One region of the Cytobacillus dafuensis genome, then DNA from elsewhere that is predicted to be linked to it. Evidence: a T-box and tRNA genes for the amino acid it is inferred to sense, from the RefSeq annotation. Region 1 holds a T-box; the other holds one or more tRNA genes.
What was found. The T-box of region 1 lies ahead of proS (proline--tRNA ligase). A T-box ahead of a tRNA ligase gene usually reads a tRNA of that ligase, here a tRNA-Pro.
Positions count from the first base shown of each region.

Region 2: it encodes a tRNA-Pro, which carries the amino acid that the T-box ahead of proS (proline--tRNA ligase) is inferred to sense. The anticodon was not compared.

Region 1 covers NZ_CP042593.1:3,957,476-3,973,750, reverse strand. The annotation lists gene FSZ17_RS19000 (NAD(P)/FAD-dependent oxidoreductase) at 1-669, shown strand, start outside; gene FSZ17_RS18995 (NUDIX domain-containing protein) at 840-1,331, shown strand; gene FSZ17_RS18990 (YuiB family protein) at 1,460-1,783, shown strand; gene FSZ17_RS18985 (3D domain-containing protein) at 2,061-2,777, shown strand; gene FSZ17_RS18980 (cobalamin-binding protein) at 2,860-3,645, opposite strand; gene FSZ17_RS18975 (divergent PAP2 family protein) at 3,676-4,152, opposite strand; gene FSZ17_RS18970 (leucyl aminopeptidase) at 4,985-6,484, shown strand; gene FSZ17_RS18965 (Na+/H+ antiporter family protein) at 6,638-7,951, shown strand; gene FSZ17_RS18960 (MerR family transcriptional regulator) at 8,004-8,531, opposite strand; gene ald (alanine dehydrogenase) at 8,798-9,913, shown strand; T-box leader at 10,049-10,266, shown strand; gene proS (proline--tRNA ligase) at 10,333-11,763, shown strand; gene FSZ17_RS18945 (sigma-70 family RNA polymerase sigma factor) at 12,020-12,709, shown strand; gene clpP (ATP-dependent Clp endopeptidase proteolytic subunit ClpP) at 12,734-13,321, shown strand; gene FSZ17_RS18935 (hypothetical protein) at 13,436-13,660, shown strand; gene FSZ17_RS18930 (YuzC family spore coat inner layer protein) at 14,074-14,463, opposite strand; gene FSZ17_RS18925 (hotdog fold thioesterase) at 14,610-14,993, shown strand; gene mnhG (monovalent cation/H(+) antiporter subunit G) at 15,517-15,873, opposite strand; gene FSZ17_RS18910 (Na(+)/H(+) antiporter subunit F1) at 15,857-16,141, opposite strand; gene FSZ17_RS18905 (Na+/H+ antiporter subunit E) at 16,141-16,275, opposite strand, start outside.
Region 2 covers NZ_CP042593.1:92,160-108,434, forward strand. The annotation lists rRNA gene FSZ17_RS00460 (16S ribosomal RNA) at 214-1,764, shown strand; rRNA gene FSZ17_RS00465 (23S ribosomal RNA) at 1,980-4,914, shown strand; rRNA gene rrf (5S ribosomal RNA) at 4,982-5,098, shown strand; tRNA gene FSZ17_RS00475 (tRNA-Val) at 5,106-5,181, shown strand; tRNA gene FSZ17_RS00480 (tRNA-Thr) at 5,192-5,264, shown strand; tRNA gene FSZ17_RS00485 (tRNA-Lys) at 5,288-5,363, shown strand; tRNA gene FSZ17_RS00490 (tRNA-Leu) at 5,374-5,458, shown strand; tRNA gene FSZ17_RS00495 (tRNA-Gly) at 5,469-5,543, shown strand; tRNA gene FSZ17_RS00500 (tRNA-Leu) at 5,549-5,637, shown strand; tRNA gene FSZ17_RS00505 (tRNA-Arg) at 5,652-5,728, shown strand; tRNA gene FSZ17_RS00510 (tRNA-Pro) at 5,800-5,876, shown strand; tRNA gene FSZ17_RS00515 (tRNA-Ala) at 5,888-5,963, shown strand; rRNA gene FSZ17_RS00520 (16S ribosomal RNA) at 6,133-7,683, shown strand; rRNA gene FSZ17_RS00525 (23S ribosomal RNA) at 7,899-10,833, shown strand; rRNA gene rrf (5S ribosomal RNA) at 10,899-11,015, shown strand; gene FSZ17_RS00535 (CtsR family transcriptional regulator) at 11,403-11,864, shown strand; gene FSZ17_RS00540 (protein-arginine kinase activator protein McsA) at 11,893-12,438, shown strand; gene FSZ17_RS00545 (protein-arginine kinase McsB) at 12,441-13,520, shown strand; gene clpC (ATP-dependent protease ATP-binding subunit ClpC) at 13,525-15,978, shown strand; gene radA (DNA repair protein RadA) at 16,086-16,275, shown strand, end outside.

The DNA.
Region 1 (16,275 bases):
CGTGAATATGATGTTGATTTTAACAAAGTGAAGATCATTTGTGTAGAAGCTGCACCAATGGTTCTTCCAGGATTTGATCCTGAGCTTGTTGAATACGCGGTTTCCCACCTAGAGAAGAAAGGCGTAGAATTCCGCATTGGTACAGCGATTAAAGAATGTACTACTGAAGGAATTATTGTTGGAAAAGGTGAGGAAGAAGTAGAAGAAATTAAAGCAGGTACTGTAATTTGGGCTGCGGGCGTACGCGGAAACTCTTTAATTGAGAAGTCAGGCTTTGAAGCAATGCGTGGTCGTGTGAAAGTTCAGCCAGATTTAAGAGTACCTGGTCACGACAATATTTTTATTATCGGAGATTGTTCATTAATTATTAATGAGGAAATTAATCGTCCGTATCCTCCAACAGCTCAAATAGCAATGCAGCAAGGGGAAACATGTACGAGAAACCTAGTATCATTAATAAGAAACAAAACAGAGCTAGAAACATTTAAGCCAGATATTAAAGGAACTGTATGTTCTTTAGGTGAAGATGATGCAATTGGAGTAGCATTTGGCAAGAAAATGGTTGGCTCAAAAGCTTCATTCATGAAAAAAATGGTCGACAACCGTGCACTCTATATGATCGGCGGACCATCGTTAGTACTTAAAAAAGGAAAATTTAATATTCTTTAATCAAATTACTAGAAAAACTAAGCGTTCTCGAAGTCAGTGAATGCTTAGTTTTTCTTTTTTTTATCTCTGAACAATAAATGAATAATGATTAATTTTCCATGGTAGCCTGAAACCATGTTTGTTATTTGTTACACTTAAAAAATAGATTCTATAAATATTGGGGGATTATTATGGAGGATAGAAAAAATAGGGGAAAGGTGTGGCTCGCCGTTTCTGGCCTTGTCATCTCCCCAGATAATAAGTGGCTTGTTGTCAAGAAGAAGTACGGGGGACTAAAGGGAAAATGGTCCTTGCCTGCGGGATTTGTCAATCCAGGAGAAACGGCAGATGATGCAGCAATTCGAGAAGTATTGGAGGAAACAGGAATAAAATGTACAGTGAAAGAGATGATTGGCCTCCGTACAGGTGTCATAAAAGAAGAAATTAGCGATAATATGATTCTTTTCCTGTTAGAACCCTTACCAGAACAGAACATTCACGTACAAGATAAAGAATTATATGATGTACAATTTATTGATCCATTTGTATTGGCAGAAGATGAGGAGGCTTCTGTGCTTCTAAAATTTTTAGTTCATAGATCAGATTCATCAGCCAAACCATTAATTGATGGGATCAACCCTGGGGACCAGTTCGGATATACAGCCTACAAACTGTTTTTATAAACTTACTTCATTAAAATGAAACCGCATGATACCCAATATCATAAAACCCGTTTTCCAATTAAATAATTGACTCCATAATTTACATTCAGTACACTAAATATTGATGTGCTGAGGGAGGAACAGAATCAATGCCAATGACTATTTTCGTATTGCCTATTTCCATGCTGCTTTTCTTTGTATTATTTTTTGGAATCGGTTTTATATTAAATATGCTGTTAAGAATGTCTTGGGTTATGGCGATTATTTATCCGATTATCGCGATTTTGATTATTGATAAGGTACGCTTTATAGAATATTTTCAAAACACAGGGGAATCTCTTTCCAGCTTAGGACATGAATTTTCACAGCTTGCAACAGCAGATGTGCTTATTTTAAGCAGCGGGTTGGCAGGTGCAATCCTTGCTGGGGTAGTAATTAAAATTCTTCGTAAAAAAGGATATCAAATGTTCTAAATGTCTTAAAATCTCTGCTTAAAGCAGGGATTTTTTAGCTAAAAGGAAGATTTAAGTTTATTAATGTACTAAAATGAAGTGTGTTTTTTTAATTAAATATCTGCTAATAAAATCGCATAAGAAAAACTAGGCATTCGCCAAAAAGGACTGGGAGAATGCCTAGTTTTTCTTATTTTATGTACATTTTTTTGAAAATTCATTATTAATTTTTCTCCAATCATGAATATTCCTTTGAAAGTTGGGAAATGAATATTCTTGGGAGGAGTGAAATAATAATATGAGTAAAATAAAAAATTGGACAAGACGAATAATAATGTCACTTCTATTTTTGGCTGCATTGTTTACAACCTTTCAATCTATTTCTGGGGTTCAAGCAAAATCTTTTGCAAATTATTTAAATAAAGATGATTTACAGCGAGACAAGAATGAGGATGATGGCTTTTTCGATCATTCCTTTAAGACAGTTGGGATTGCCTTTAAATATTTAAAGGAATTAACTAATTCCGACTTAAAGATTTCATCAAGTCTGGCCGTGACTGGACAGCCCCCTAAATTAGAAGATGCCATTGATTGGACAAAATATCCCGTTAGAAGAGTGACAGCAACAGGATATACTGCCTATTACGAATCGACAGGTAAAAATCCTGGACACCCAGGATTCGGTATTACATATTCAGGTGTAAAGGTGAAAAGAGATTTATATTCAACAGTAGCGGCAGATCTTAATGTGTTCCCGCTTGGTACAATCCTTTTTATACCGGATTATGGCTATGGTGTTGTAGCAGATAAAGGCGGAGCGATTAAAGGGAATAAAGTAGATCTTTATTATGAGACAGTAGATGATGTTTATAATCAATGGGGCAAAAAAACACTCGATGTCTATGTCGTTGAAATGGGAGACGGCTCCATTACAGAAGAAGAATTACTTGCATTAAACGAGGCAGAATCCATGCAAGTATTTCGTCAACAATATATAAATTCAGAACGAAAATAAAAGGACAGGCAAATCCGAAAAATGGATTTGCCTGTCTTTTATTCATGATATTTTACTCACTGAAGAATCTGGTCTCCATCCACTAGAACGAAGCAAAGGCATCAGGGTGGATTTGCTTCGCAAGTCTAACAGCGCCTTCAATTAACCGTGGAGAGGGTCTGCAATAAAGCTCTTCTTCTAGGACAAGAATGTTGTTGTTTTTAACGGCTTTCATTTGATCCCAATTCGGTCTTTTTAGAACAATATCCGGTTTGACTTTTTCCTTTCTTACACCAACCCATGCTAGGCAAATATAATCAGGTTGTCTGGAATATACATCATCCCAATCCGTTTGTACGCTTGCAAGGGCAACATCCTTAAATAAGTTAGTAGCTCCAGCAAGCTCACTAATTTCTGTAAGCCAATTTACTTCTCCTGGAGTAAAGACTGGTTTAGGCCACCATTCCCAATAAAGTGTAGGCTTTTTCTCAATTTTTGCTGCAATTGACTTCAAGCCTTCGATTTTTGAACGGAAATTCACTGCTGCCTTTTTTCCTGCTTCAGGTTGCCCTAATGCATTTGCGGTTTTAATTAAGTCACTTTCGATATCTGTTAGGCTTTGAGGATTTAAGGTGATATGGGGAATATTCCTTTTGACCAATTCTTCGATGTTTTTTTCCATCCCTGGTACACTTAATGAAGCAATTACTAGATCTGGACGCAGTGCCTCTATCTTATCCATATGAATGGATAAATCCGGTCCAAGGCGAGGAAGATGCTTAATTTGTTCAGGCCAATCAGAGTAATCATCCACACCTATAAGAAGGTCAGTAAGTCCCAAATATTCGATTATTTCAGTATTACTAGGACAGATCGATACGATTTTCAATCCATTCCCCCCTTTTTAGTTCCGAAATTATCATGAAACAAGAACATGAAGACCAAGCGTTAAAAGAATTCCTGTTAATCCGCCAAAAAACACTTCGATTGGCTTGTGGCCGAGCAATTCTTTTAACTCCTTCCGTCTTTCTTGTACTGCTTTTTTCTGCCACATCTTTGCTTCTTCAACAAAACGATTAAAGTCAGAGACTAATTGATTTAATACGATTGCTTGTTCTCCTGCTTGTCTTCTTACCCCAGTTGCATCAAACATTGTAATGATGGCAAACACAGCTGATACAGCGAACACTGCCGAATCTAAGCCTGTTTCTAAAGCAACGCCAGTTGAAAGGGCTGTAACTGCTGCCGAGTGAGAGCTTGGCATTCCCCCTGTGCTAGTAAGCAATGACCAATTTAGTTTCTTTGTAGCGATGAAATGGATTGGTACTTTCACAAATTGCGCAAATAAGATAGCTGCAATGGCAGCCCAAAGAGGGAAATTCAATAATAATTGCATGGATTAACCACCTTTATGTATAAGAATCATTCACTACAGCATATCAGCATTAGGTAAAGGAAAATGCCTTTTGCCTTTATGCGATTACAGTATTAAGACCCAAGTCCTTTTGTTAAGATGATAATAATAAATCTGTGATAGTGCAATGTTTTTTAAAGACTTTAACATATAAGAGTTCAATGTGACCGTAAAAAGGAAACCTCCAACAATCCGGTCACAAAGAAGAGTTCAATGTGACCGTAAAAAGGAAACCTCCAACAATCCGGTCACAAAGAAGAGTTCAATGTGACCGTAAAAAGGAAACCTCCAACAATCCGGTCACAAAGAAGAGTTCAATGTGACCGTAAAAAGGAAACCTCCAACAATTCGGTCACAAAGAAGAGTTCAATGTGACTGTAAAATGGAGAACCCCACCAATTCGATCTTCTCAATCATGTTCCCTTTGAAGAAGTTTTATCTCTTCCGAAAATGCCTAAATTATATTTATCGCAGATTAACGGGCTGTAAGACCCCCACTTCAAGAAGTTGAGTTAAGAAAAAATTTCTAAGTGGGGGATCAACAGCCCGTATAAGCCCGACGACGGACAGGATGTCCTAGTCAGGCGAAAGCCACAGGACGTGGCGTTCTGAGCGTGATTGGTTCAACTAACAATCAGTGGGGGATGAAGGTCGACTAAGAACGCCACGTCCTGTGGCAACGTCGGCACTAGCACGTCCTGTGCGTCGAAAAACCCCCACTGATTGAAGTTTCACTTTATATCTTAATGATTAGACCGTCGAAATATTTCCCTTTTTCCGATATAATGAGAACATCTATTATGGGGGTGAAGCAATGTTTAAGGTAATAAAAGATATGAACTACTCGAATGAGCATGATTGTCTGATCCTAGGTATTTTCGAAAAGCCTAATAAATTTGAAGGCACTCTAGCTAATGTGGATAAACAATTTGATGGCCAATTAACAGAGCTTGTAAAAAGCGGGGATCTTTCTGCAAAGAAGAAATCGGTATCAAAAGTACATACCTTTGGAAAAATTGGAGCAAAGAGATTATTTGTTGTCGGGCTTGGCCGTGAGAAGGATTACTCCTTTGAAGTGTTACGTGAAGCTTTAGGAAAAACCTTTAAAGCTGTAAAAGCTGCAAAGATTCAAGATGCAGCCATCTACTTAGATTCTTTTGTAAATGAAGATATTGATGCCTTGGATGCAGCACATGCTGTAAGTGAAGCGTATGCGTTGTCTACCTATTGTTTCGAAGGTTATAAACAAAAGTTCAGTGAACATGAGAAGTCAATTAAATCTATTTCAGTTTATTGTGAATTAACAGAGGAAGAAGATGTAAATGCGGCGTTAACGGTAGGATATGCATATGGAAAAGGAACAAACTCTGCTCGTACACTTGTGAATCTTCCTGGAAATATGCTTACAGCAACCGATATGGCCAACTATGCGAAAGAACTTGCAGCCAAATATAACTTTGAAGCGGAAATTCTTGAAAAGGAAGATATGATTAAGCTTGGCATGGGAGCGTTATTAGCTGTCAATCAAGGATCAACTGAACCGCCAAAAATGATTGTGCTTAAATACCAAGGAAAAAAAGAATGGAAAGACGTCATTGGTTTAGTCGGAAAAGGAATTACATTTGATACAGGCGGCTACTCATTAAAGACGAAAGATGGAATTGTTGGGATGAAAACGGACATGGGTGGTGCGGCAGCAGTTCTTGGCGCAATGGAGATTATTGGTGAGCTAAGACCAGAACAAAACGTCGTTGCGGTTATTCCTTCGACTGATAATATGGTAAGCGGCAATGCTCTTAAGCCTGACGATGTCATTACTTCCATGAGCGGAAAAACAATTGAAGTTTTGAATACGGATGCAGAAGGACGTCTTGCACTAGCGGATGCTGTTACATATGCTAAACATCATGGGGCAAATTATCTGGTTGATGTGGCTACCTTAACTGGTGGTGTCATTGTAGCACTTGGAAACGACACAACAGGTGCCTTAACAAATAATGAGGCATTATGGGAGCAAGTTCTTGAAGCTTCCTATGAAGCTGGAGAACCAATCTGGCGCTTGCCTTTATTTGAGAAAGACAAACAAAGAGTCAGAGGCAGTAAAATTGCTGATCTAAACAATTCCCCAGGACGTGAGGGCCATGCCATTATGGGAGGTGCGTTCGTAGGAGAATTTGCTGAGGTAACTCCATGGGTTCACCTTGACATTGCAGGAACTGCTACAACTCGCAAAGAGCATGATCTAGGACCATCAGGCGCTACAGGTGTCATGGTTCGAACGCTTGCATTACTTGTTGAAAGATTTGATGCTTAAGAAAAATAATAGAAAAGGTCCTGGAATTTTCCAGGGCTTTTTCTTTTGAAAAATATTTGACAGAAAAACATAATATATGATAGTTTTATATCTATGTTTTAGTTCTCTACCAATTTAGCATAATAAAGCAATGAGAAAGAGAGGATTTTCATCATGAATGCTGTTGTTCTAGCAGTTTTCACAATGCTTATACTTAGTCTTCTAAGGGTTAATGTCGTATTTGCATTAATTGTGGGTGCGCTTGTGGGAGGCTTGTCTGGCGGATTAGGTATTCACAAAACAATCGAGGTTTTTTCTAATGGTCTAGGTGGAAGTGCTGAGGTTGCAATGAGCTATGCTTTATTAGGTGGCTATGCCATTGCTTTATCTAGAACAGGGCTTCCTAACTTAATCGTTGAATGGATTCTTCAAAAGGTTAATAAGGATGGAGAAACGAAGGCGAAGGGTCTATCAAAAGCACTTATTATTTTTTCTATTTTAATCATGTCATGTTTTTCTCAAAATGTAATTCCAATTCATATTGCCTTTATTCCAATTCTAATTCCACCATTATTAATAGTGATAAATGAATTTGGTATAGATCGCCGGTTAATAGCTTCGGTATTAACTTTTGGCTTAACAGCTCCTTATATTCTTCTTCCAGCAGGTTTCGGTAAAATATTTCATGAAATCTTAGCTGATAATATGACCAGTAGTGGACTTGTGGTTGATCCTGCCGATATTCCAAGGGCGATGCTTATCCCAACAGCTGGACTAATACTTGGTTTACTATTCGCGATATTTTTCTCATATCGAAAAACAAGAACGTATAAACAGCATAATGTAATAAAAATGGAAAAAACACATTATTCAAAGGTTAGCATCGTTTTTTCACTCATTTCGATTGTTGCTGCACTATATGTACAAATCCAACTGGACTCTATGATTTTTGGTGCAATGACAGGTATTCTTGTGATTTATTTAAGCGGAGCTGTGAAATGGCGGGAAGCTGATCAGCTTTTAACAGATGGTATGAAAATGATGGCCTTTATCGGTTTTGTCATGCTTGCTGCATTCGGATTTGCAGAAGTATTAAAAGCAACCGGTGATGTAGACAAGCTTGTTGAGCAGGTAGCGGGAATTATCGGAGACAATAAGTCGCTTGCTGCACTTCTCATGCTTATCGTTGGACTTTTAGTGACAATGGGAATTGGTTCTTCCTTTTCGACGATACCAATCATTGCTACGATTTTTGTTCCATTATCATTGGAACTTGGCTTTAGTCCAATGGCGACCATTGCTCTAGTAGGAACTGCTGCCGCACTTGGTGATGCGGGTTCACCAGCTTCAGATAGTACCTTAGGGCCAACAGCCGGGCTTAATGTGGACGGGCAGCATAATCATATTTGGGATACATGTGTACCTACTTTTCTTCATTACAATATCCCGCTCATTCTATTTGGCTGGATAGCCGCAATGATTCTATAATAGTAAAAAAGCAGCTTCGGAATCCAATCGAAGCTGCTTTATGTTTTTCTAATTAAAACCCAAACAATGTTGTAATAATATTTTTCTTCTTCATTTTTTTCCTTGGAAGTTCCTTTTCGAAAACAAACAAATTTTCCGCAGGGATGTTTTTCTTAGTAAAGTCATGTCTTGCTTCAAGTTTTTCTATCCGCTCATTTAGCTGGATAAGCTCTGCTTGGAGATCCTCGATTTCCCGTCGGTGCTGCAAAAGCTGATAGGATACAACATCATCCGCTTTTCCATTTATTCTTTGCTCTAATTCTTCCAATTTCTTTAGAATCTTTTCAGTTGCCTGATCGTGTATACTTACAGATGCGTTCATTGTTCCTCTCCTAGCTTTTTTGTCGGTAATGGATACATCCTGCAGGATAATGCCCTTATTAAGCTGCTCCTGAACCTGTTTGAGCAAGTGAATATCTTCCTCTGTGAATAAATAATGGCCAAGTTCATTCCGTTCCATTTGGAGCTCCAGTTGTCGTACCCAACGCTGCACCGTGCTCGGCGAAACCCCTAACAACTTTGCAACAGCACTTGTATTCATACTGATCCCCTCCTTATTAACAGTGGAATTCTCCTTTGAATATCGGATTCCTTCCCATATGACAAAACAAGTTTCTATTCGGCAAAGAAAGTGGATTTATTACAAGTTTTCTTGAATCTGTCGTTTTGAGTATTAATCGTCAAATCATGACAAAGTTCCTTATAGGTTATTTAATTCATGTTGATTATTCCTATTTCAATAATTATACTTAGGATAGCTTTAATTATAATAATAATTAGGAATAGTTTGGAAAGGGGATAATTGGAATGATCATTGGAGTACCTAAGGAAATAAAGAACAATGAAAACCGAGTAGCTGCGACCCCAGCTAGTGTGTATACACTTGTAAAAGCTGGGCATCAAGTTTTAGTTGAATCTGGTGCAGGTATTGGAAGCGGGTTCACAGACGAAAATTATAAAGAGGTTGGAGCAGAAATCGTTCCTACAGCTGCAGAAGCATGGGCAGCAGAAATGGTCATGAAGGTTAAAGAACCTCTTGAGTCTGAATATACATATTTCCGTGATGGATTAGTATTATTCACATACTTGCATTTAGCTGCAGAGCCTGAATTAGCAAAAGCATTAAAGGAGAAGGGTGTTACAGCTATTGCTTACGAAACGGTAGAAGTAAATCGTACATTGCCATTACTTACACCAATGAGTGAAGTAGCAGGCCGAATGGCAACTCAAATTGGCGCGCAATTCTTACAAAAAACAAATGGCGGAAAAGGCATTTTGCTAGCTGGAGTTCCAGGTGTTTCACGCGGAAAAGTAACCATTGTTGGTGGAGGAGTAGTTGGGATCAATGCTGCGAAAATGGCCATCGGTCTTGGTGCAGATGTAACAATCATTGACCTTAGTCCTGAACGTCTTCGTCAATTAGATGATATTTTCGGAAACAGCATTCAAACATTAATGTCAAATCCATTCAATATTGCACAAGCTGTGAAAGAAAGCGATTTAGTCATCGGTGCTGTTCTAATTCCTGGTGCAAAAGCACCGAAATTGGTTACAGAGGAAATGGTAAAGGAAATGGCTCCTGGCTCAGTTGTTATTGATGTGGCTGTCGACCAAGGTGGTATTTTTGAAACGGTTGACCATATTACAACTCATGATAATCCAACTTATGAAAAGCATGGAGTTGTTCATTACGCAGTGGCGAATATGCCTGGTGCTGTTCCAAGAACATCTACAATTGCTCTTACGAATGTAACCATTAATTATGCATTACAAATTGCTAATAAGGGTGTTAAGAAAGCAATTGAAGACAACCCATCCTTAAAGCTTGGCGTAAACGTATTGAATGGTCACATTACATACCAAGCAGTTGCTAGAGACCTTGGTTACGATTATGTTTCTGTTGAACAAGCATTTGAAAACTAATTCTAGAACAGCATGTTTATTTAACAAAAGCAAATAATAATTTCAATAGACGACTCTTTAACCAAATGGTAGAAGAGAAATTTACAAATTGTATTTGACATGACAAATAAATATGTATATAATTTTCCAAAAATAGTTTAAACATTGATGAGGATTAGTAAAGTGAAACTTGTTTATCTTAGAGAGGAGGCCATCTGCTGAAAGGCTTCTATAAACAGCCGCTTGAACCTGCCTCTGAGTTCTGTATCGGATGTTTTACTGAAGATACAAGCGGGTCCATATCCGTTATCATGATTCGAGTGTAAAGCCTTTGCTTTAAATTAGGGTGGTACCGCCATACTTTGGTCCCTAATTTTGAGCAGGGCTTTTTTTATAGCTATTTTTTTAAAAATTTTCATATAAAAATTGGGGTGTGAAAAATGGGAAAAGAATTTGTTAAAGATATTACAGCAATGGATGATGATTTTGCCCAGTGGTATACAGATGTCGTAACAAAGGCAGATTTAATCGATTACTCAAGTGTACGCGGATCGATGATCATCCGTCCATATGGATATGCACTTTGGGAAAACATAAAAACGGCATTGGATAATAGAATAAAAGCAACTGGCCATGAAAATGTTTATATGCCGCTATTTATTCCAGAAAGCCTTTTACAGAAGGAAAAGGATCATATTGAGGGCTTTGCTCCTGAGGTAGCATGGGTTACTCATGGGGGTTCAGAGGAGCTGACAGAGAGGTTATGTGTCAGACCTACTTCTGAAGTGCTTTTCTGTGAGCATTATAAAAATATTATTCACTCTTACCGAGATCTGCCAAAGCTATATAATCAATGGGCAAATGTCGTGAGATGGGAAAAGACAACAAGACCGTTCCTACGCACGCTCGAGTTTTTATGGCAGGAAGGACATACATGCCATGCAACAGATGAGGAAGCACATGAGGAAACGAAGAAAATGCTAGAGGTATATGCTGATGTTTGTGAGAATGTTCTTGCTATCCCTGTTGTAAAAGGACAAAAGACAGACAAAGAAAAGTTTGCTGGTGCAAAGTTTACGTATACAATTGAAAGCTTAATGCATGACGGAAAAGCTTTACAATCAGGAACTTCGCATCATTTAGGAGATGGATTTGCTAAAGCCTTTGGCATTCAATTTACAGATAAAGACGGGCAGCTCCAATATGTACAGCAAACATCATGGGGATTCACAACTCGTATCATTGGAGCCATGATCATGGTTCACGGGGATGATAGAGGTCTTGTCATTCCACCAAAAGCTGCTCCTACTCAAGTGATGATCGTGCCAATTGCTCAGCATAAAGAAGGAGTTTTAGACTTTGCCTATCAATTAAAAGAATCGTTATCCGCGATTGCGCGTGTGGATATCGATGCAAGCGATAAAAAGCCAGGCTGGAAATTCAATGAATATGAAATGAAAGGGGTTCCGCTTCGATTAGAGGTCGGGCCGAAGGATATTGAAAATAAGCAAGTCATTTTAGCAAGACGTGATACTGGGGAGAAGGTCATTGTCAGTATGGACCAATTAGAATCCCAAATTGAAATCATATTAGATGACATTCAACGTAATTTATTTGCTAAAGCGAAGGAGCTTCGTGAACAAAAAACATATTCTGCTACTACTTTTGATGAACTTAAAGATATTTTTACGAATAAAACAGGTTTCGTTAAAGCGATGTGGTGCGGGGACAGAGAGTGCGAGGATCAAATAAAAGAGGAAACAAGTGCAACATCTAGATGTATTCCATTTGAACAAGATTCTATTTCGAGAGAATGTGTTTGCTGTGGCCGCGAAGCAGATCAGCTAGTTTATTGGGCTAAAGCTTACTAAAAAAAGGAAAGTTTAATTTGTTTAAATTGTTTAAGTGATTTTGATATATATAAACATCTTTTAAGAAAAACTAAGGCCATTGAAAAAAGGCCTTAGTTTTTTTGGCTAGTGTATAAATAAACTTGTTTAATCGGTAAAATTATAAAGAACAGAATAAATTTTTTGAAATAAAAATATTAATAAATCATTTTACCCCGTATCTTTTTGGACTTCTGCTTCGTTTTACAAATAGGAAGGTGTTAAAGGAGTGAAGGAAATGTTCAGTAAGCTTAGTAAAGGGAGCAAGCAGAGCGAGGAATCAAATGAGAATGTATTTATTGAATTGTATCCTGGGCTACAGCGATATTGCCGCTTTCTTTCCAAAAATAAATGGGATGGAGAAGATATCGCTCAAGAAACGATTTTAAAAGCAATTCAGCATTATCAAAGTAACAATAAAATAAATGCTGCTTTATTAAATAAAATTGCCTATCATCATTGGATAGATACAGTTCGTAAACGAAAGTATGAAACCATTGAGGAATCTCCTGCTTTAAGCACATTTGAAGATAAGAGCCTTATAGAAACAGTTGAAAAATTAACACAGCAATTCACACCGAAACAAGCAGTAATTTTCACCTTAAAAGAGGCATTTCATTATAAAACGAGTGAAATAGCCGAATTGATAGGCATTTCAGAAACAGCTGTGAAAAGCAACCTGTACCGAGCGAAAAAGAGGCTCATACAAGATGATTCCTTTGATGTAGGACCTTTTTGGAGTGAGGAAGAGCGTGTCTTGTTAACTGAGCTCTTCTACGAATCATTAAGGACACAGGATCCTTCTCGCTTGTTAAAAATGCTCCCGGTTATTAGCTCTCTAGCAAGAAAAGCTCAAGCAATTCAGCTTGATATGCGAACAACAAAAAGTCCATTTACTCCTTCAACCACCTTCTCTATGGCAGCATAGCCTTGTTAAAACGAAGAGGAGGAAATCAGTATGAATACGATACCTTATGTAATTGAACAATCAGGCCGTGGTGAACGTTCGTATGATATTTACTCTCGTCTATTGAAAGATCGTATCATCATGATTGGGGATGAAATTAATGATCATCTGGCAAATAATGTGGTTGCACAATTATTATTTTTAGCTGCTGAAGACCCTGATAAAGATATCTCACTGTATATCAATAGCCCTGGTGGCTCCACTTCGGCTGGATTTGCAATCTTCGATACAATGCAATTTATAAAGCCTGACGTGAGAACAATATGTACGGGGATGGCTGCATCATTTGGAGCAATGCTTCTTCTTGCTGGAACGAAGGGAAAGCGTTATGCGTTACCGAATAGTGAGATTATGATCCACCAGCCCCTTGGAGGAGTGCGCGGGCAAGCAACAGAAATTGAAATCTCCGCACGCCGTATTTTAAAACTTAAAGATCATATTAATCAAATTATCTCTGAACGCACTGGACAGCCTGTAGAAAAAGTATCCAAAGATTCAGACCGCGACTACTTTATGAATGCAGAAGAAGCAAAGGAATACGGAATCATTGACGACATTTTGGTTCCGAAGTGATTTTGGCTATCAATGTAATTTGGTTGGAAATGGTATTTCTACTGTAAGCCCACTCAAAACCTCCCGAAATTGCATATGAAGTAGTGTAGGCAAAATATTAGGAGGTTGCTCATTATGTATTATTACAGAGGAAGACCCCATCCTGGAGATGAGAGATTCTTTTTCGGTGCTCCATTTTTAGGTGGTTTATTTGGCGGCTTACTTGGAGGGGCTGTTGGAAGTGCCCTGTTTGCTCGCCCATTTCCAGTCCCATATCCGTATCCTTATCCGGCTTTTCCACCATATTCTCCATATGGACCCGGGTTTGGTCCATACGGTTATGGACAACCGTTTTATTAAATCTATTGTAGATTTTTGTAGAAGAATAATTTAACAAAGAGCCAACAGATTTTATGACATATTGAGTGATCGTCATAAAATCTGTTGGCTGCTTTTTTATTTGTCTAACTCTAGCACCTAGCCCCTCGAGGTCATAAGTCATGCCGGCAAGAAGGTTAAAGAACAACCTTCTCACCGCCCTGCCTTATGCTTGTCGGGGCTGAACGAGGCGCTTCCGCTTTTCTATTTGTCTAGCTCCAGGCGCCATCGGCTCGAGGTCATAAGCCAATCCGTCACAAAGGTTAAAGAGCAACCTTTATGCCGGCTCGTTTTATGCTTGTCGGACTTGCACAGGATGTGCTGACATCGACGTTCGCCACAGGGATGTGGCGGTATTTAGTCGAGGTTCCACTGTGGAGGCGCTTCCGCTTTTCTTATTGCCATCTTAAATTTAATTTTAAACTACAGCATTCTTGGTATTTATCACCTGATTCAAAAGTTAGGATAAGACCATCAGGAGTATACTTAACGTCAGGGACTAGGACTACTCCTGTTGATTTAATCATATTTTCGATTTTTTTTTGGTCGGCTGCTTGTGCCGAACTCATTAATTCTAATGAAAAGCGTCTTGAACCAGCCATTTTTGCTAATAATAGGCTTGCATCATTCATGAGGTTTTTCATGTTTTTCGCAGAAACCATAAACTTCCCCGGATCAATTGGAGGATATTGCCGATAGCTTAATTGCTGATAATAAGGAAAGTAAGGATCATAAGAATCATTATAATGTTGTTGATAGTTTTGGTAATAATAATGGGGCATCAAGGAAATAATCCCCTTTCTAAATTAATTTCTTTTAACATGATTTTATTGTATGCAAAGTGGGCTTTCTGTGTGTTGGATCTACACTATATTAATGGGTTAGAACTCTGTTATAGTAGGATTAATAACGTAGAAAGGGGAAAACGGAATTGAACTTAAAAAATACACTTATCGAAGCTCTTGGGATGGAGATTATTTCACTTGAAAAAGGTAAGGTCATTGCGACAATGCCTGTAGATGAACAGACTCGGCAGCCATTTGGCCTATTGCACGGAGGAGCATCAGTTGCACTAGCAGAAACAGTTGCAAGTATTGGTGCTTACGAGCTGGTCGATAAAGAAAAGGAATCGGTTGCAGGACTTGAGATAAATGCCAACCATATTAGAGGAAAACGGGATGGCATGGTTACTGCAATTGCAACTGTGCTTCATCAAGGGAGAACAACAATGGTATGGGATATAAAGATTGTGGATGAAGAAGAGAAATTAATCTGTGTATCAAGATGTACGATGGCTGTACTAAAAATTAAATAGGCTGTGCTAAAGCTCAGTGTTGAAAATGCTATTTTGTTGTTGATTGGAGCGGAAGGCGCGAGATCCTCGAAAATGCATTCGCATTTCCTTCGTGCGGTGTTTATTCGTGGAAGATTATTCAACTTCCTGCGGGAAAAGCGAGTCATAGGAAGACCCCGCAGGAGCGATAGCGACGAGGAGGCTTCCGGACCGCCCGCGGAAAGCGAGTGCTTGCAGCGGAAATCAACAAGGAAATTAAACATAGCCTAAATAAAAAATAGGAAGGACTGGTTCTGATTGTAAAAGGGAGCAGTCCTTTTTTGCTATTAGGAAATAATAAGTGTATGAACGAGCAAAAAAATTAAGTATTTGCTAAAAATATCGCAAAAGAAAGATTAATTGTTTCTTTTTAAACGATATATCAGTCACTTTTTCATTATATCGGTCAAAGAGAAAAAGCCTGAGGGGCATGCCAATCAAAAAGTCATTCAATAGAAGGATCAGACTTTTTCTGCATACCTCACAGGCATAGATAATCATTTGATTAATTTTTCTTTTTACTCTTTGCTGCTAATTTCAAATCGTCCTGGACACTTTTATTCCAAAGCTTAACACCAGAGTTGTAGGCAGCGCGGCTAATGAGGTGGCCTGCAACTGGTGAGGTTATAAAGATAAAGACAATTCCGAGTAGAACGCTAGAGTCGAAATGCCCTTTCTCAACATAAAAGTAAAGAAAAGTCCCAAGTAATATCGACATGACCCCTAAGGTGGCTGATTTAGATGCAGCATGGTTTCTTGTATAAACGTCAGGGAATTTAAGGACTCCAAAGGCAGCTACAAGGCTTAAAAATGCTCCAATAATGATAAATAGAACAATGATTATATTAATTATCCCGATCATGATCAAAAATAACCCCCTTTTCCAAATATTTGGAGAAGGCAACTGTGCCGATAAATGAGAGAATTCCGAGAAGCAAAATAATCACTAAAAATGCGTTTGTTTTTAGTAATATCGACGTTAAAGCAACGATAGCAATTAGGTTGATGCCAATAGCATCTAGGGCAACCACTCGATCTGGAATGGAAGGTCCTTTAATGACCCGATATAATAAGGCAAGTATCGCAACCGATATAGCAAATATGGCTATAAGTACGACTGTTTCAATCATTATCGGCTCACCTCCATTATGGCTTTTTCGAATGAATCCTTTATCGCTATTATCGCATCCTCTACATCATCAATATCAATTGCGTGAATATATAGAAGCTTATTATCCTCTGATACATCAACAACAAGTGTTCC
Region 2 (16,275 bases), 1.1 Mb from region 1:
ATATATTAGTATCTGTTGCTGCAAAGATAGCAACTTTGAAATAAAAAAAGTTCAAAAAAGTTGTTGACTCAACTTAACGAATCTGGTAATATTAAAAAGTCGTCTTAAACGACAGAAACACTTGAATTTGTTCTTTGAAAACTGAACGAACAAAAACGTCAACGTTAATTCAAAGTCTTTTTATAAGACATTTTTAAGAGCTAATCTTACTCTTTATTGGAGAGTTTGATCCTGGCTCAGGACGAACGCTGGCGGCGTGCCTAATACATGCAAGTCGAGCGGACTTGTGAGAGCTTGCTCTCGCAAGTTAGCGGCGGACGGGTGAGTAACACGTGGGCAACCTGCCTGTAAGACTGGGATAACTTCGGGAAACCGGAGCTAATACCGGATAATTCTTTCCTACACATGTAGGAAAGCTGAAAGATGGCTTCGGCTATCACTTACAGATGGGCCCGCGGCGCATTAGCTAGTTGGTGAGGTAACGGCTCACCAAGGCAACGATGCGTAGCCGACCTGAGAGGGTGATCGGCCACACTGGGACTGAGACACGGCCCAGACTCCTACGGGAGGCAGCAGTAGGGAATCTTCCGCAATGGACGAAAGTCTGACGGAGCAACGCCGCGTGAGTGATGAAGGTTTTCGGATCGTAAAACTCTGTTGTTAGGGAAGAACAAGTACCGTTCGAATAGGGCGGTACCTTGACGGTACCTAACCAGAAAGCCACGGCTAACTACGTGCCAGCAGCCGCGGTAATACGTAGGTGGCAAGCGTTGTCCGGAATTATTGGGCGTAAAGCGCGCGCAGGTGGTTCCTTAAGTCTGATGTGAAAGCCCACGGCTCAACCGTGGAGGGTCATTGGAAACTGGGGAACTTGAGTGCAGAAGAGGAAAGTGGAATTCCACGTGTAGCGGTGAAATGCGTAGAGATGTGGAGGAACACCAGTGGCGAAGGCGACTTTCTGGTCTGTAACTGACACTGAGGCGCGAAAGCGTGGGGAGCGAACAGGATTAGATACCCTGGTAGTCCACGCCGTAAACGATGAGTGCTAAGTGTTAGGGGGTTTCCGCCCCTTAGTGCTGCAGCTAACGCATTAAGCACTCCGCCTGGGGAGTACGGCCGCAAGGCTGAAACTCAAAGGAATTGACGGGGGCCCGCACAAGCGGTGGAGCATGTGGTTTAATTCGAAGCAACGCGAAGAACCTTACCAGGTCTTGACATCCTCTGCCAACCCTAGAGATAGGGCGTTCCCCTTCGGGGGACAGAGTGACAGGTGGTGCATGGTTGTCGTCAGCTCGTGTCGTGAGATGTTGGGTTAAGTCCCGCAACGAGCGCAACCCTTGATCTTAGTTGCCAGCATTCAGTTGGGCACTCTAAGGTGACTGCCGGTGACAAACCGGAGGAAGGTGGGGATGACGTCAAATCATCATGCCCCTTATGACCTGGGCTACACACGTGCTACAATGGATGGTACAAAGGGCTGCGAGACCGCGAGGTTAAGCGAATCCCATAAAACCATTCTCAGTTCGGATTGCAGGCTGCAACTCGCCTGCATGAAGCCGGAATCGCTAGTAATCGCGGATCAGCATGCCGCGGTGAATACGTTCCCGGGCCTTGTACACACCGCCCGTCACACCACGAGAGTTTGTAACACCCGAAGTCGGTGGGGTAACCGTAAGGAGCCAGCCGCCTAAGGTGGGACAGATGATTGGGGTGAAGTCGTAACAAGGTAGCCGTATCGGAAGGTGCGGCTGGATCACCTCCTTTCTAAGGATATATAGAAGTATTTCATACTTCTTAAATAAGACGTTTCTTGTTCGTTCAGTTTTGAGAGAATAATCTCTCAAAACTTTTGTTCTTTGAAAACTAGATAATGAAATGAAGAAGAATAACCGAGTAATCGCCATTTTAGTTTTCTCTCTTATTTATTCATTGAGTAAGAGTACAAACCATGAGGACAACGTTAATCGTTGACCGAAGTAGGTTAAGTTAGAAAGGGCGCACGGTGAATGCCTAGGCACTAGGAGCCGATGAAGGACGGGACTAACACCGATATGCTTCGGGGAGCTGTAAGTAAGCTTTGATCCGGAGATTTCCGAATGGGGGAACCCCCTATCCGTAATGGGATAGGATCTTTACCTGAATACATAGGGTATTGAAGGCAGACCCGGGGAACTGAAACATCTAAGTACCCGGAGGAAGAGAAAGCAAACGCGATTCCCTGAGTAGCGGCGAGCGAAACGGGATTAGCCCAAACCAAGAGGCTTGCCTCTTGGGGTTGTAGGACACTCTACACGGAGTTACAAAGGAACGAGGTAAATGAACAGGTCTGGAAAGGCCGGCCATAGAAGGTAAAAGCCCTGTAGTTGAAACTTCGTTCCCTCCAGAGTGGATCCTGAGTACGGCGGGACACGTGAAATCCCGTCGGAAGCAGGGAGGACCATCTCCCAAGGCTAAATACTCCCTAGTGACCGATAGTGAACCAGTACCGTGAGGGAAAGGTGAAAAGCACCCCGGAAGGGGAGTGAAAGAGATCCTGAAACCGTGTGCCTACAAGTAGTCAGAGCCCATTAACGGGTGATGGCGTGCCTTTTGTAGAATGAACCGGCGAGTTACGATTACATGCGAGGTTAAGTTGAAGAGACGGAGCCGCAGCGAAAGCGAGTCTGAATAGGGCGAATGAGTATGTGGTCGTAGACCCGAAACCAGGTGACCTACCCATGTCCAGGTTGAAGTCCAGGTAACACTGGATGGAGGACCGAACCCACGCACGTTGAAAAGTGCGGGGATGAGGTGTGGGTAGCGGAGAAATTCCAATCGAACTTGGAGATAGCTGGTTCTCTCCGAAATAGCTTTAGGGCTAGCCTCATGTAGTAAGAGTCTTGGAGGTAGAGCACTGTTTGGACTAGGGGCCCTCATCGGGTTACCGAATTCAGACAAACTCCGAATGCCAAAGACTTATCCATGGGAGTCAGACTGCGAGTGATAAGATCCGTAGTCAAGAGGGAAACAGCCCAGACCACCAGCTAAGGTCCCAAAGTATACGTTAAGTGGAAAAGGATGTGGAGTTGCTTAGACAACCAGGATGTTGGCTTAGAAGCAGCCACCATTTAAAGAGTGCGTAATAGCTCACTGGTCGAGTGACTCTGCGCCGAAAATGTACCGGGGCTAAACGTATCACCGAAGCTGTGGATTGACATCTACGATGTCAGTGGTAGGAGAGCGTTCTAAGGGCGTTGAAGCTAGACCGTAAGGACTGGTGGAGCGCTTAGAAGTGAGAATGCCGGTATGAGTAGCGAAAGATGGGTGAGAATCCCATCCACCGAATGCCTAAGGTTTCCTGAGGAAGGCTCGTCCGCTCAGGGTTAGTCGGGACCTAAGCCGAGGCTGAAAAGCGTAGGCGATGGACAACAGGTTGATATTCCTGTACCACCTCTTTACCGTTTGAGCAATGGGGGGACGCAGGAGGATAGGGTAAGCGCGCTGCTGGAATAGCGCGTCCAAGCAGTTAGGCTGCAAGCGAGGCAAATCCCGCTTGCATAAAGGCTGAGCTGTGACGGCGAGGGAAATAAAGTACCGAAGTTCCTGAATCCACACTGCCAAGAAAAGCCTCTAGCGAGGGAAAAGGTGCCCGTACCGCAAACCGACACAGGTAGGCGAGGAGAGAATCCTAAGGTGAGCGAGAGAACTCTCGTTAAGGAACTCGGCAAAATCACCCCGTAACTTCGGGAGAAGGGGTGCTCATTTGGGTGAATAGCCCGGATGAGCCGCAGTGAATAGGCCCAGGCGACTGTTTAGCAAAAACACAGGTCTCTGCGAAGCCGTAAGGCGAAGTATAGGGGCTGACGCCTGCCCGGTGCTGGAAGGTTAAGAGGAGGGGTTAGCGCAAGCGAAGCTCTGAATTGAAGCCCCAGTAAACGGCGGCCGTAACTATAACGGTCCTAAGGTAGCGAAATTCCTTGTCGGGTAAGTTCCGACCCGCACGAAAGGCGTAACGATCTGGGCACTGTCTCAACGAGAGACTCGGTGAAATTATAGTACCTGTGAAGATGCAGGTTACCCGCGACAGGACGGAAAGACCCCGTGGAGCTTTACTGTAGCCTGATATTGAATTTCGGTACAGCTTGTACAGGATAGGTAGGAGCCTTGGAAGCCGGAGCGCTAGCTTCGGTGGAGGCATCGGTGGGATACTACCCTGGCTGTATTGAAATTCTAACCCGCACCCCTGATCGGGGTGGGAGACAGTGTCAGGTGGGCAGTTTGACTGGGGCGGTCGCCTCCTAAAAAGTAACGGAGGCGCCCAAAGGTTCCCTCAGAATGGTTGGAAATCATTCGAAGAGTGTAAAGGCATAAGGGAGCTTGACTGCGAGACCTACAAGTCGAGCAGGGACGAAAGTCGGGCTTAGTGATCCGGTGGTTCCGCATGGAAGGGCCATCGCTCAACGGATAAAAGCTACCCCGGGGATAACAGGCTTATCTCCCCCAAGAGTCCACATCGACGGGGAGGTTTGGCACCTCGATGTCGGCTCATCGCATCCTGGGGCTGTAGTCGGTCCCAAGGGTTGGGCTGTTCGCCCATTAAAGCGGTACGCGAGCTGGGTTCAGAACGTCGTGAGACAGTTCGGTCCCTATCCGTCGTGGGCGCAGGAAATTTGAGAGGAGCTGTCCTTAGTACGAGAGGACCGGGATGGACGCACCGCTGGTGTACCAGTTGTTCTGCCAAGAGCATCGCTGGGTAGCTATGTGCGGAAGGGATAAGTGCTGAAAGCATCTAAGCATGAAGCCCCCCTCGAGATGAGATTTCCCATAGCGTCAAGCTAGTAAGACCCCTGAAAGATGATCAGGTTGATAGGTTTGAGGTGGAAGCGTGGTGACACGTGGAGCTGACAAATACTAATCGGTCGAGGACTTAACCAAATTGATTACTCGAATTCTTCTTCAACATTATCTAGTTTTGAGGGAACAAAACCTCAATTTCATACAGTCTAGTGGCGATAGCGAGAAGGTCACACCCGTTCCCATCCCGAACACGGAAGTTAAGCTTCTCAGCGCCGATGGTAGTTAGGGGCTGTCCCCTTGTGAGAGTAGGACGTCGCTAGGCATATTATGGAGGATTAGCTCAGCTGGGAGAGCACCTGCCTTACAAGCAGGGGGTCGGCGGTTCGATCCCGTCATCCTCCACCATATTTATAATGCCGGCCTAGCTCAATTGGTAGAGCAACTGACTTGTAATCAGTAGGTTGGGGGTTCAAGTCCTCTGGCCGGCACTCTTGAGCAATCATTTTATTACGAGCCATTAGCTCAGTCGGTAGAGCATCTGACTTTTAATCAGAGGGTCGAAGGTTCGAGTCCTTCATGGCTCACCATTTAAATAATGCGGGTGTGGCGGAATTGGCAGACGCACCAGACTTAGGATCTGGCGCCGCAAGGCGTGGGGGTTCGACTCCCTTCACCCGCACCATTTATAATATGCGGAAGTAGTTCAGTGGTAGAACACCACCTTGCCAAGGTGGGGGTCGCGGGTTCGAATCCCGTCTTCCGCTCCAAAAGTGCCGGGGTGGCGGAACTGGCAGACGCACAGGACTTAAAATCCTGCGGTAGGTGACTACCGTACCGGTTCGATTCCGGTCCTCGGCACCATTATTATTATATATGCGCCCGTAGCTCAATTGGATAGAGCGTCTGACTACGGATCAGAAGGTTATGGGTTCGACTCCTTTCGGGCGCGCCATAATAATATTCAGAAATTAGACCCTGAATAAATAATTTTATGCTGTACTTCATAGTTGGCTTTTAACAATACGGGAAGTAGCTCAGCTTGGTAGAGCACTTGGTTTGGGACCAAGGGGTCGCAGGTTCGAATCCTGTCTTCCCGACCATTTTAAAATACGGGGCCTTAGCTCAGCTGGGAGAGCGCCTGCCTTGCACGCAGGAGGTCAGCGGTTCGATCCCGCTAGGCTCCACCATAAAAAGTTTTTGAAAAAGTTGTTGACTCAACTTAGTGAATCTGGTATTATTAAAAAGTCGTCTAAAACGACAAAACATTTGAAGTTGTTCTTTGAAAACTGAACGAACAAAAACGTCAACGTTTTCTAAGTCTTTTTATAAGACATTTTTAAGAGCTAATCTTACTCTTTATTGGAGAGTTTGATCCTGGCTCAGGACGAACGCTGGCGGCGTGCCTAATACATGCAAGTCGAGCGGACTTGTGAGAGCTTGCTCTCGCAAGTTAGCGGCGGACGGGTGAGTAACACGTGGGCAACCTGCCTGTAAGACTGGGATAACTTCGGGAAACCGGAGCTAATACCGGATAATTCTTTTCTACACATGTAGGAAAGCTGAAAGATGGCTTCGGCTATCACTTACAGATGGGCCCGCGGCGCATTAGCTAGTTGGTGAGGTAACGGCTCACCAAGGCAACGATGCGTAGCCGACCTGAGAGGGTGATCGGCCACACTGGGACTGAGACACGGCCCAGACTCCTACGGGAGGCAGCAGTAGGGAATCTTCCGCAATGGACGAAAGTCTGACGGAGCAACGCCGCGTGAGTGATGAAGGTTTTCGGATCGTAAAACTCTGTTGTTAGGGAAGAACAAGTACCGTTCGAATAGGGCGGTACCTTGACGGTACCTAACCAGAAAGCCACGGCTAACTACGTGCCAGCAGCCGCGGTAATACGTAGGTGGCAAGCGTTGTCCGGAATTATTGGGCGTAAAGCGCGCGCAGGTGGTTCCTTAAGTCTGATGTGAAAGCCCACGGCTCAACCGTGGAGGGTCATTGGAAACTGGGGAACTTGAGTGCAGAAGAGGAAAGTGGAATTCCACGTGTAGCGGTGAAATGCGTAGAGATGTGGAGGAACACCAGTGGCGAAGGCGACTTTCTGGTCTGTAACTGACACTGAGGCGCGAAAGCGTGGGGAGCGAACAGGATTAGATACCCTGGTAGTCCACGCCGTAAACGATGAGTGCTAAGTGTTAGGGGGTTTCCGCCCCTTAGTGCTGCAGCTAACGCATTAAGCACTCCGCCTGGGGAGTACGGCCGCAAGGCTGAAACTCAAAGGAATTGACGGGGGCCCGCACAAGCGGTGGAGCATGTGGTTTAATTCGAAGCAACGCGAAGAACCTTACCAGGTCTTGACATCCTCTGCCAACCCTAGAGATAGGGCGTTCCCCTTCGGGGGACAGAGTGACAGGTGGTGCATGGTTGTCGTCAGCTCGTGTCGTGAGATGTTGGGTTAAGTCCCGCAACGAGCGCAACCCTTGATCTTAGTTGCCAGCATTCAGTTGGGCACTCTAAGGTGACTGCCGGTGACAAACCGGAGGAAGGTGGGGATGACGTCAAATCATCATGCCCCTTATGACCTGGGCTACACACGTGCTACAATGGATGGTACAAAGGGCTGCGAGACCGCGAGGTTAAGCGAATCCCATAAAACCATTCTCAGTTCGGATTGCAGGCTGCAACTCGCCTGCATGAAGCCGGAATCGCTAGTAATCGCGGATCAGCATGCCGCGGTGAATACGTTCCCGGGCCTTGTACACACCGCCCGTCACACCACGAGAGTTTGTAACACCCGAAGTCGGTGGGGTAACCGTAAGGAGCCAGCCGCCTAAGGTGGGACAGATGATTGGGGTGAAGTCGTAACAAGGTAGCCGTATCGGAAGGTGCGGCTGGATCACCTCCTTTCTAAGGATATATAGAAGTATTTCATACTTCTTAAATAAGACGTTTCTTGTTCGTTCAGTTTTGAGAGAATAATCTCTCAAAACTTTTGTTCTTTGAAAACTAGATAATGAAATGAAGAAGAATAACCGAGTAATCGCCATTTTAGTTTTCTCTCTTATTTATTCATTGAGTAAGAGTACAAACCATGAGGACAACGTTAATCGTTGACCGAAGTAGGTTAAGTTAGAAAGGGCGCACGGTGAATGCCTAGGCACTAGGAGCCGATGAAGGACGGGACTAACACCGATATGCTTCGGGGAGCTGTAAGTAAGCTTTGATCCGGAGATTTCCGAATGGGGGAACCCCCTATCCGTAATGGGATAGGATCTTTACCTGAATACATAGGGTATTGAAGGCAGACCCGGGGAACTGAAACATCTAAGTACCCGGAGGAAGAGAAAGCAAACGCGATTCCCTGAGTAGCGGCGAGCGAAACGGGATTAGCCCAAACCAAGAGGCTTGCCTCTTGGGGTTGTAGGACACTCTACACGGAGTTACAAAGGAACGAGGTAAATGAACAGGTCTGGAAAGGCCGGCCATAGAAGGTAAAAGCCCTGTAGTTGAAACTTCGTTCCCTCCAGAGTGGATCCTGAGTACGGCGGGACACGTGAAATCCCGTCGGAAGCAGGGAGGACCATCTCCCAAGGCTAAATACTCCCTAGTGACCGATAGTGAACCAGTACCGTGAGGGAAAGGTGAAAAGCACCCCGGAAGGGGAGTGAAAGAGATCCTGAAACCGTGTGCCTACAAGTAGTCAGAGCCCATTAACGGGTGATGGCGTGCCTTTTGTAGAATGAACCGGCGAGTTACGATTACATGCGAGGTTAAGTTGAAGAGACGGAGCCGCAGCGAAAGCGAGTCTGAATAGGGCGAATGAGTATGTGGTCGTAGACCCGAAACCAGGTGACCTACCCATGTCCAGGTTGAAGTCCAGGTAACACTGGATGGAGGACCGAACCCACGCACGTTGAAAAGTGCGGGGATGAGGTGTGGGTAGCGGAGAAATTCCAATCGAACTTGGAGATAGCTGGTTCTCTCCGAAATAGCTTTAGGGCTAGCCTCATGTAGTAAGAGTCTTGGAGGTAGAGCACTGTTTGGACTAGGGGCCCTCATCGGGTTACCGAATTCAGACAAACTCCGAATGCCAAAGACTTATCCATGGGAGTCAGACTGCGAGTGATAAGATCCGTAGTCAAGAGGGAAACAGCCCAGACCACCAGCTAAGGTCCCAAAGTATACGTTAAGTGGAAAAGGATGTGGAGTTGCTTAGACAACCAGGATGTTGGCTTAGAAGCAGCCACCATTTAAAGAGTGCGTAATAGCTCACTGGTCGAGTGACTCTGCGCCGAAAATGTACCGGGGCTAAACGTATCACCGAAGCTGTGGATTGACATCTACGATGTCAGTGGTAGGAGAGCGTTCTAAGGGCGTTGAAGCTAGACCGTAAGGACTGGTGGAGCGCTTAGAAGTGAGAATGCCGGTATGAGTAGCGAAAGATGGGTGAGAATCCCATCCACCGAATGCCTAAGGTTTCCTGAGGAAGGCTCGTCCGCTCAGGGTTAGTCGGGACCTAAGCCGAGGCTGAAAAGCGTAGGCGATGGACAACAGGTTGATATTCCTGTACCACCTCTTTACCGTTTGAGCAATGGGGGGACGCAGGAGGATAGGGTAAGCGCGCTGCTGGAATAGCGCGTCCAAGCAGTTAGGCTGCAAGCGAGGCAAATCCCGCTTGCATAAAGGCTGAGCTGTGACGGCGAGGGAAATAAAGTACCGAAGTTCCTGAATCCACACTGCCAAGAAAAGCCTCTAGCGAGGGAAAAGGTGCCCGTACCGCAAACCGACACAGGTAGGCGAGGAGAGAATCCTAAGGTGAGCGAGAGAACTCTCGTTAAGGAACTCGGCAAAATCACCCCGTAACTTCGGGAGAAGGGGTGCTCATTTGGGTGAATAGCCCGGATGAGCCGCAGTGAATAGGCCCAGGCGACTGTTTAGCAAAAACACAGGTCTCTGCGAAGCCGTAAGGCGAAGTATAGGGGCTGACGCCTGCCCGGTGCTGGAAGGTTAAGAGGAGGGGTTAGCGCAAGCGAAGCTCTGAATTGAAGCCCCAGTAAACGGCGGCCGTAACTATAACGGTCCTAAGGTAGCGAAATTCCTTGTCGGGTAAGTTCCGACCCGCACGAAAGGCGTAACGATCTGGGCACTGTCTCAACGAGAGACTCGGTGAAATTATAGTACCTGTGAAGATGCAGGTTACCCGCGACAGGACGGAAAGACCCCGTGGAGCTTTACTGTAGCCTGATATTGAATTTCGGTACAGCTTGTACAGGATAGGTAGGAGCCTTGGAAGCCGGAGCGCTAGCTTCGGTGGAGGCATCGGTGGGATACTACCCTGGCTGTATTGAAATTCTAACCCGCACCCCTGATCGGGGTGGGAGACAGTGTCAGGTGGGCAGTTTGACTGGGGCGGTCGCCTCCTAAAAAGTAACGGAGGCGCCCAAAGGTTCCCTCAGAATGGTTGGAAATCATTCGAAGAGTGTAAAGGCATAAGGGAGCTTGACTGCGAGACCTACAAGTCGAGCAGGGACGAAAGTCGGGCTTAGTGATCCGGTGGTTCCGCATGGAAGGGCCATCGCTCAACGGATAAAAGCTACCCCGGGGATAACAGGCTTATCTCCCCCAAGAGTCCACATCGACGGGGAGGTTTGGCACCTCGATGTCGGCTCATCGCATCCTGGGGCTGTAGTCGGTCCCAAGGGTTGGGCTGTTCGCCCATTAAAGCGGTACGCGAGCTGGGTTCAGAACGTCGTGAGACAGTTCGGTCCCTATCCGTCGTGGGCGCAGGAAATTTGAGAGGAGCTGTCCTTAGTACGAGAGGACCGGGATGGACGCACCGCTGGTGTACCAGTTGTTCTGCCAAGAGCATCGCTGGGTAGCTATGTGCGGAAGGGATAAGTGCTGAAAGCATCTAAGCATGAAGCCCCCCTCGAGATGAGATTTCCCATAGCGTCAAGCTAGTAAGACCCCTGAAAGATGATCAGGTTGATAGGTTTGAGGTGGAAGCGTGGTGACACGTGGAGCTGACAAATACTAATCGGTCGAGGACTTAACCAAATTGATTACTCGAATTCTTCTTCAACATTATCTAGTTTTGAGGGAACAAAACCTCAATTTCACAGTTTGGTGGCGATAGCGAGAAGGTCACACCCGTTCCCATCCCGAACACGGAAGTTAAGCTTCTCAGCGCCAATGGTAGTTAGGGGCTGTCCCCTTGTGAGAGTAGGACGTCGCCAAGCAAAATGAAGAACAGCTAAATGAGGCTGTTCTTTTTTATTTATGTTCGAAGAACATTTGAAAATTTGTATAAAAATGAGAAGAAATTTAGAAAGTAACCCCCGCCGCTTATTCAAAGCCGAGGCTGAACACGGAAGTTAAGATTCTACGCCATGGTATTTAGGGGCTGTCCCCTTGCTAGAGTAGGACGTCGCTAGGTAAATTAAAAGAGTATCCACTGGATACTCTTTTTTGTTTATTTGTGAACTCGGACAACGTAAAAATTAATTCACATGTTTGGGAATAAAAAAATATGGAAAAATTATTAGTACCTGTTCATTGCACGAGAAAGCGTAGTTATGTATAATTTAAGTCAAATATAGTCAAAGTCAGATTGAGGGGGAGGAATATTGAGAAATATCTCAGATATTATAGAAGATTATTTGAAAAGAGTTTTAGAAATGAGTGAGCGAGAAATTGTTGAAATTAAAAGGAGTGAAATTGCAGATAAATTTCAATGTGTCCCGTCCCAGATAAACTACGTAATTAATACAAGATTTACAATAGAAAAAGGGTATGTTGTAGAAAGTAAACGTGGTGGCGGCGGATATATAAGAATTATGAAAGTGCAATCATATGACCACGCTCATTTAATTGATCAATTATTAACTTTAATACAAAGTCGCATAGCTCAGAGTAGTGCAGAGGATGTAATTATAAGACTTGTCGAAGAGGAGATCATTACAAAAAGGGAAGCGAAAATAATGCTAAGCGTTATCGATCGTTCGGTCCTATATATTGATCTTCCATATAGAGATGAGCTGCGTGCAAGAATGTTAAAGGCCATGTTAACGACTTTAAAATATAAATAGAAAAACGGAAGCTGGAGAGGATGAAAACATGATTTGCCAAGAATGTAATCAAAGGCCGGCAGCGCTTCATTTTACGAAAATATTGAATGGAGAGAAGGCAGAATATCATTTATGTGATAAATGTGCCCAAGAAAAAGGCGATATGTTCATGCTCGGTGCACCGGGTTTTTCAATTAATAATTTGTTAGCGGGATTGCTGAATATTGAACCCACCTTTCAAAAGACGGAGCAAGATCCATTCCAGCAGGAAGAAATTTTACAATGTGATCAATGCTCAATGACCTTCCAACAATTCATTAAGGTAGGAAGATTTGGCTGTGCTCATTGTTACCAAGCATTTGAAGAACAGCTTAAACCAATTTTAAAAAGACTGCATAGTGGGAATTCAGTCCATAATGGAAAAATACCAGCTAGGATTGGCGGAAGTATCCACTTAAGAAAAAATATTGAGGAATTGAAGCAAAAGCTTAAAGAGTCCATCGTGAAAGAGGAATTTGAAAGAGCTGCAGAAATTAGAGACGAAATTCGCTTACTTGAAAGCAAATTAAATGCGAAGGTTGAGGGGGGAGAGTAAGCTTGTCGCTAGAACGCTTCATTAATCAAGCTGTCAGCTCCTGGATGAGTGCTGAGGGCCCTGATTCAGATATAATATTAAGTTCAAGAATTCGGTTAGCCCGGAATATAAAACAATACAAGTTTCCTACACTATTTACGAATGACGAAGCCAAGTCAGTCATTCATATGATAAAGAAAAAGGTAGAGGAAAAATCATTTTCTACGCTTGGAAATTTAGAGTTATTACTGATGGATGAGCTTCAGCCTCTCCAAAAAAGGGTTCTAATGGAAAAGCATTTAATCAGTCCGCATCTTGCAGAGAATTCCTCACATGGTGCTTGCGTTCTTTCCGAAAATGAAGAATTAAGCATTATGATTAATGAAGAGGACCATATTAGAATCCAGTGTTTATTTCCAGGCTTCCAATTGTCTGAGGCTTTAAATATCGCAAATGAAATTGATGATTGGCTTGAAGTAGAAATTGACTATGCCTTTGATGAAAAGGTTGGCTACCTAACAAGCTGTCCGACAAATGTTGGTACAGGGTTAAGGGCTTCTGTAATGGTACATTTACCAGGCCTTGTTTTAACTCAACAAATGAACCGGATCATTCCAGCTATTAATCAACTTGGCTTAGTTGTTAGAGGAATTTATGGTGAAGGCAGCGAAGCATTAGGAAACATCTTTCAAGTATCAAATCAAATCACTCTTGGAAAGTCAGAAAAGGATATTGTAGAGGATCTAAAGAGTGTTGTAAGTCAACTTATTTCTCAGGAAAGATCAGCCCGGGAAGCATTAGCTAAAACTTCTAACATACAATTAGAAGACAGAGTCTTCCGCTCTTATGGGATATTATCAAACTGCCGAATTATTGAATCGAAAGAAGCAGCTAGATGTTTATCAGATGTTCGGCTTGGGATTGATATGCAGTATCTAAAAAACATTTCCAAGAATATTTTAAATGAATTAATGATCCTGACGCAGCCTGGATTTTTACAACAGTATGCAGGGGGACCACTAAGACCTCATGAACGGGATATTCGGCGAGCGTCATTAATAAGAGAAAGAATAAAAATGGAAAACGAAGAGATTGGAGGATGAGAACATGATGTTCGGTCGATTTACTGAGAGAGCGCAAAAGGTATTAGCTTTAGCCCAGGAAGAGGCTATTCGTCTAGGTCATAATAATATTGGAACAGAGCATATTTTGCTTGGCCTTGTACGTGAAGGAGAAGGAATTGCAGCAAAGGCTTTATATGCACTGGGTCTAGGTTCAGAGAAAATACAAAAGGAAGTAGAAAACCTAATTGGTAAGGGACAGGATGCATCACAGACAATTCATTACACCCCTAGAGCCAAAAAAGTAATCGAACTGTCGATGGATGAAGCGCGAAAGTTAGGTCATTCTTATGTGGGAACAGAGCATATTCTTCTCGGTCTCATTCGCGAAGGAGAGGGTGTTGCTGCTAGGGTACTTAATAATTTAGGGGTTAGCCTAAATAAAGCTCGTCAACAAGTTTTACAGCTATTAGGAAGCAATGAATCAGGCGGTCATCAGGGAGGTTCCTCTGCAAATGCGAATACGCCTACGTTAGATGGATTGGCAAGAGACTTAACGGCGATTGCTCGGGAAGGAAGTCTTGACCCTGTTATCGGGAGAAGTAAGGAAATTCAGCGTGTTATTGAAGTTTTAAGTCGCCGAACAAAGAATAATCCCGTATTAATTGGGGAGCCCGGGGTTGGTAAGACGGCGATAGCAGAAGGATTAGCCCAGCAAATTATTAATAATGAAGTTCCTGAGACTCTCCGTGATAAAAGAGTAATGACTCTTGATATGGGAACGGTTGTAGCTGGAACCAAATATCGTGGAGAATTTGAGGACCGCCTAAAGAAAGTAATGGATGAAATTAGGCAAGCAGGAAACATCATTTTATTCATTGATGAGCTTCATACTTTAATTGGGGCTGGTGGAGCTGAAGGCGCGATTGATGCTTCAAATATTTTAAAACCTTCCCTTGCCCGTGGAGAACTGCAGTGCATTGGGGCTACGACTCTTGATGAATATCGAAAATATATTGAAAAAGATGCAGCATTAGAAAGACGTTTTCAACCGATTACAGTCGATGAGCCAACAGCCGAAGAGTCTGTACAAATATTGCAAGGGCTTCGTGATCGCTATGAGGCACATCACCGTGTAACGATTACAGACGAAGCGATTGATGCAGCTGTAAAATTGTCTGATCGTTATATTTCTGATCGTTTTCTTCCAGATAAAGCAATTGATTTAATTGATGAGGCAGGATCTAAAGTAAGACTTCGTTCATATACAACACCTCCAAATTTGAAGGAATTAGAATTAAAGCTAGAAGATGTACGAAAAGAAAAAGATGCTGCGGTACAAAGCCAAGAGTTCGAAAAAGCTGCCTCTTTAAGAGATACGGAACAGCGGCTTCGTGAACAGCTGGAAGAGACAAAGAAAACATGGAAAGAAAAGCAAGGAAAAGAAAACAGTGAAGTAACCGTTGATGATATTGCAAGTGTTGTATCAAGCTGGACTGGAATTCCAGTTTCAAAATTAGCTCAAACTGAAACGCAAAAGCTTCTAAACTTAGAAGAAATCTTGCACTCAAGAGTCATTGGGCAGGAAGAAGCAGTTAAGGCGATTTCGAAAGCAGTTCGCCGTGCTCGCGCGGGATTAAAGGATCCAAAACGGCCAATCGGATCATTTGTCTTCCTTGGTCCAACAGGAGTAGGAAAAACAGAGCTTGCCCGTGCATTAGCTGAAGCGATGTTCGGTGATGAGGATGCCATGATTCGAATTGATATGTCCGAGTATATGGAGAAGCATTCAACATCAAGACTAGTAGGCTCACCTCCAGGCTATGTTGGGTATGAAGAAGGCGGACAACTAACGGAAAAGGTGCGCAGAAAGCCTTATTCTGTCGTCCTTTTAGACGAAATCGAAAAAGCGCATCCAGATGTCTTTAACATTCTTTTACAAGTGCTAGAAGATGGACGCTTAACGGATTCAAAGGGAAGAACGGTAGATTTTCGCAACACTGTTTTAATCATGACATCCAACGTAGGGGCAGAAGCCTTAAAACGAAATAAATACGTTGGTTTTAACATCCAGGATGGAGAACAGGATTATAAGGATATGAAAGGAAAGGTAATGGAGGAGCTGAAAAAATCATTCCGTCCTGAATTCCTTAACCGTATTGATGAAATTATCGTTTTCCATGCATTAGAGAAGAAGCATCTTGCGGAAATTGTGACGCTAATGTCTGATCAATTAACAAAACGATTAAAAGAACAAGATATTAACCTTGAGTTGACAGAAGCGGCGAAGGAAAAAATTGCAGTTGAAGGCTATGATCCTGAATACGGTGCTAGACCAATTCGCAGAGCTATTCAAAAGCATATTGAGGACCGTTTATCTGAAGAATTGTTAAAAGGAACCGTTTTAAATGGCCAAAAGGTTGTCGTTGATGTTCGTGATGGAGAGTTTGTTGTCGAAACAGCAAAAGGGAAAGCGGCAGCGACTTTGCAGAAATCATAATCAAATCAAGGATGCTCAAGTACGATGCAAGGGGGTACACGTGAAGAAACGTGTGCCTTCTTTGTAATTTTTACCCCAATAAAAAAATAGAAGAGGAAGAACCGGTTATGGCCAAAAGGAAAACAAAATTTATGTGTCAGGAATGTGGGTATGAGTCTCCAAAGTGGATGGGGAAATGTCCTGGTTGCGGTGAGTGGAATAAAATGGTTGAGGAGGTGGAAAAATCAGCAACAACAAGAAGGGGTGCATTTGCTCATTCACAAGGAGCGACTATTCTCTCAAAAGCTACACCTATTA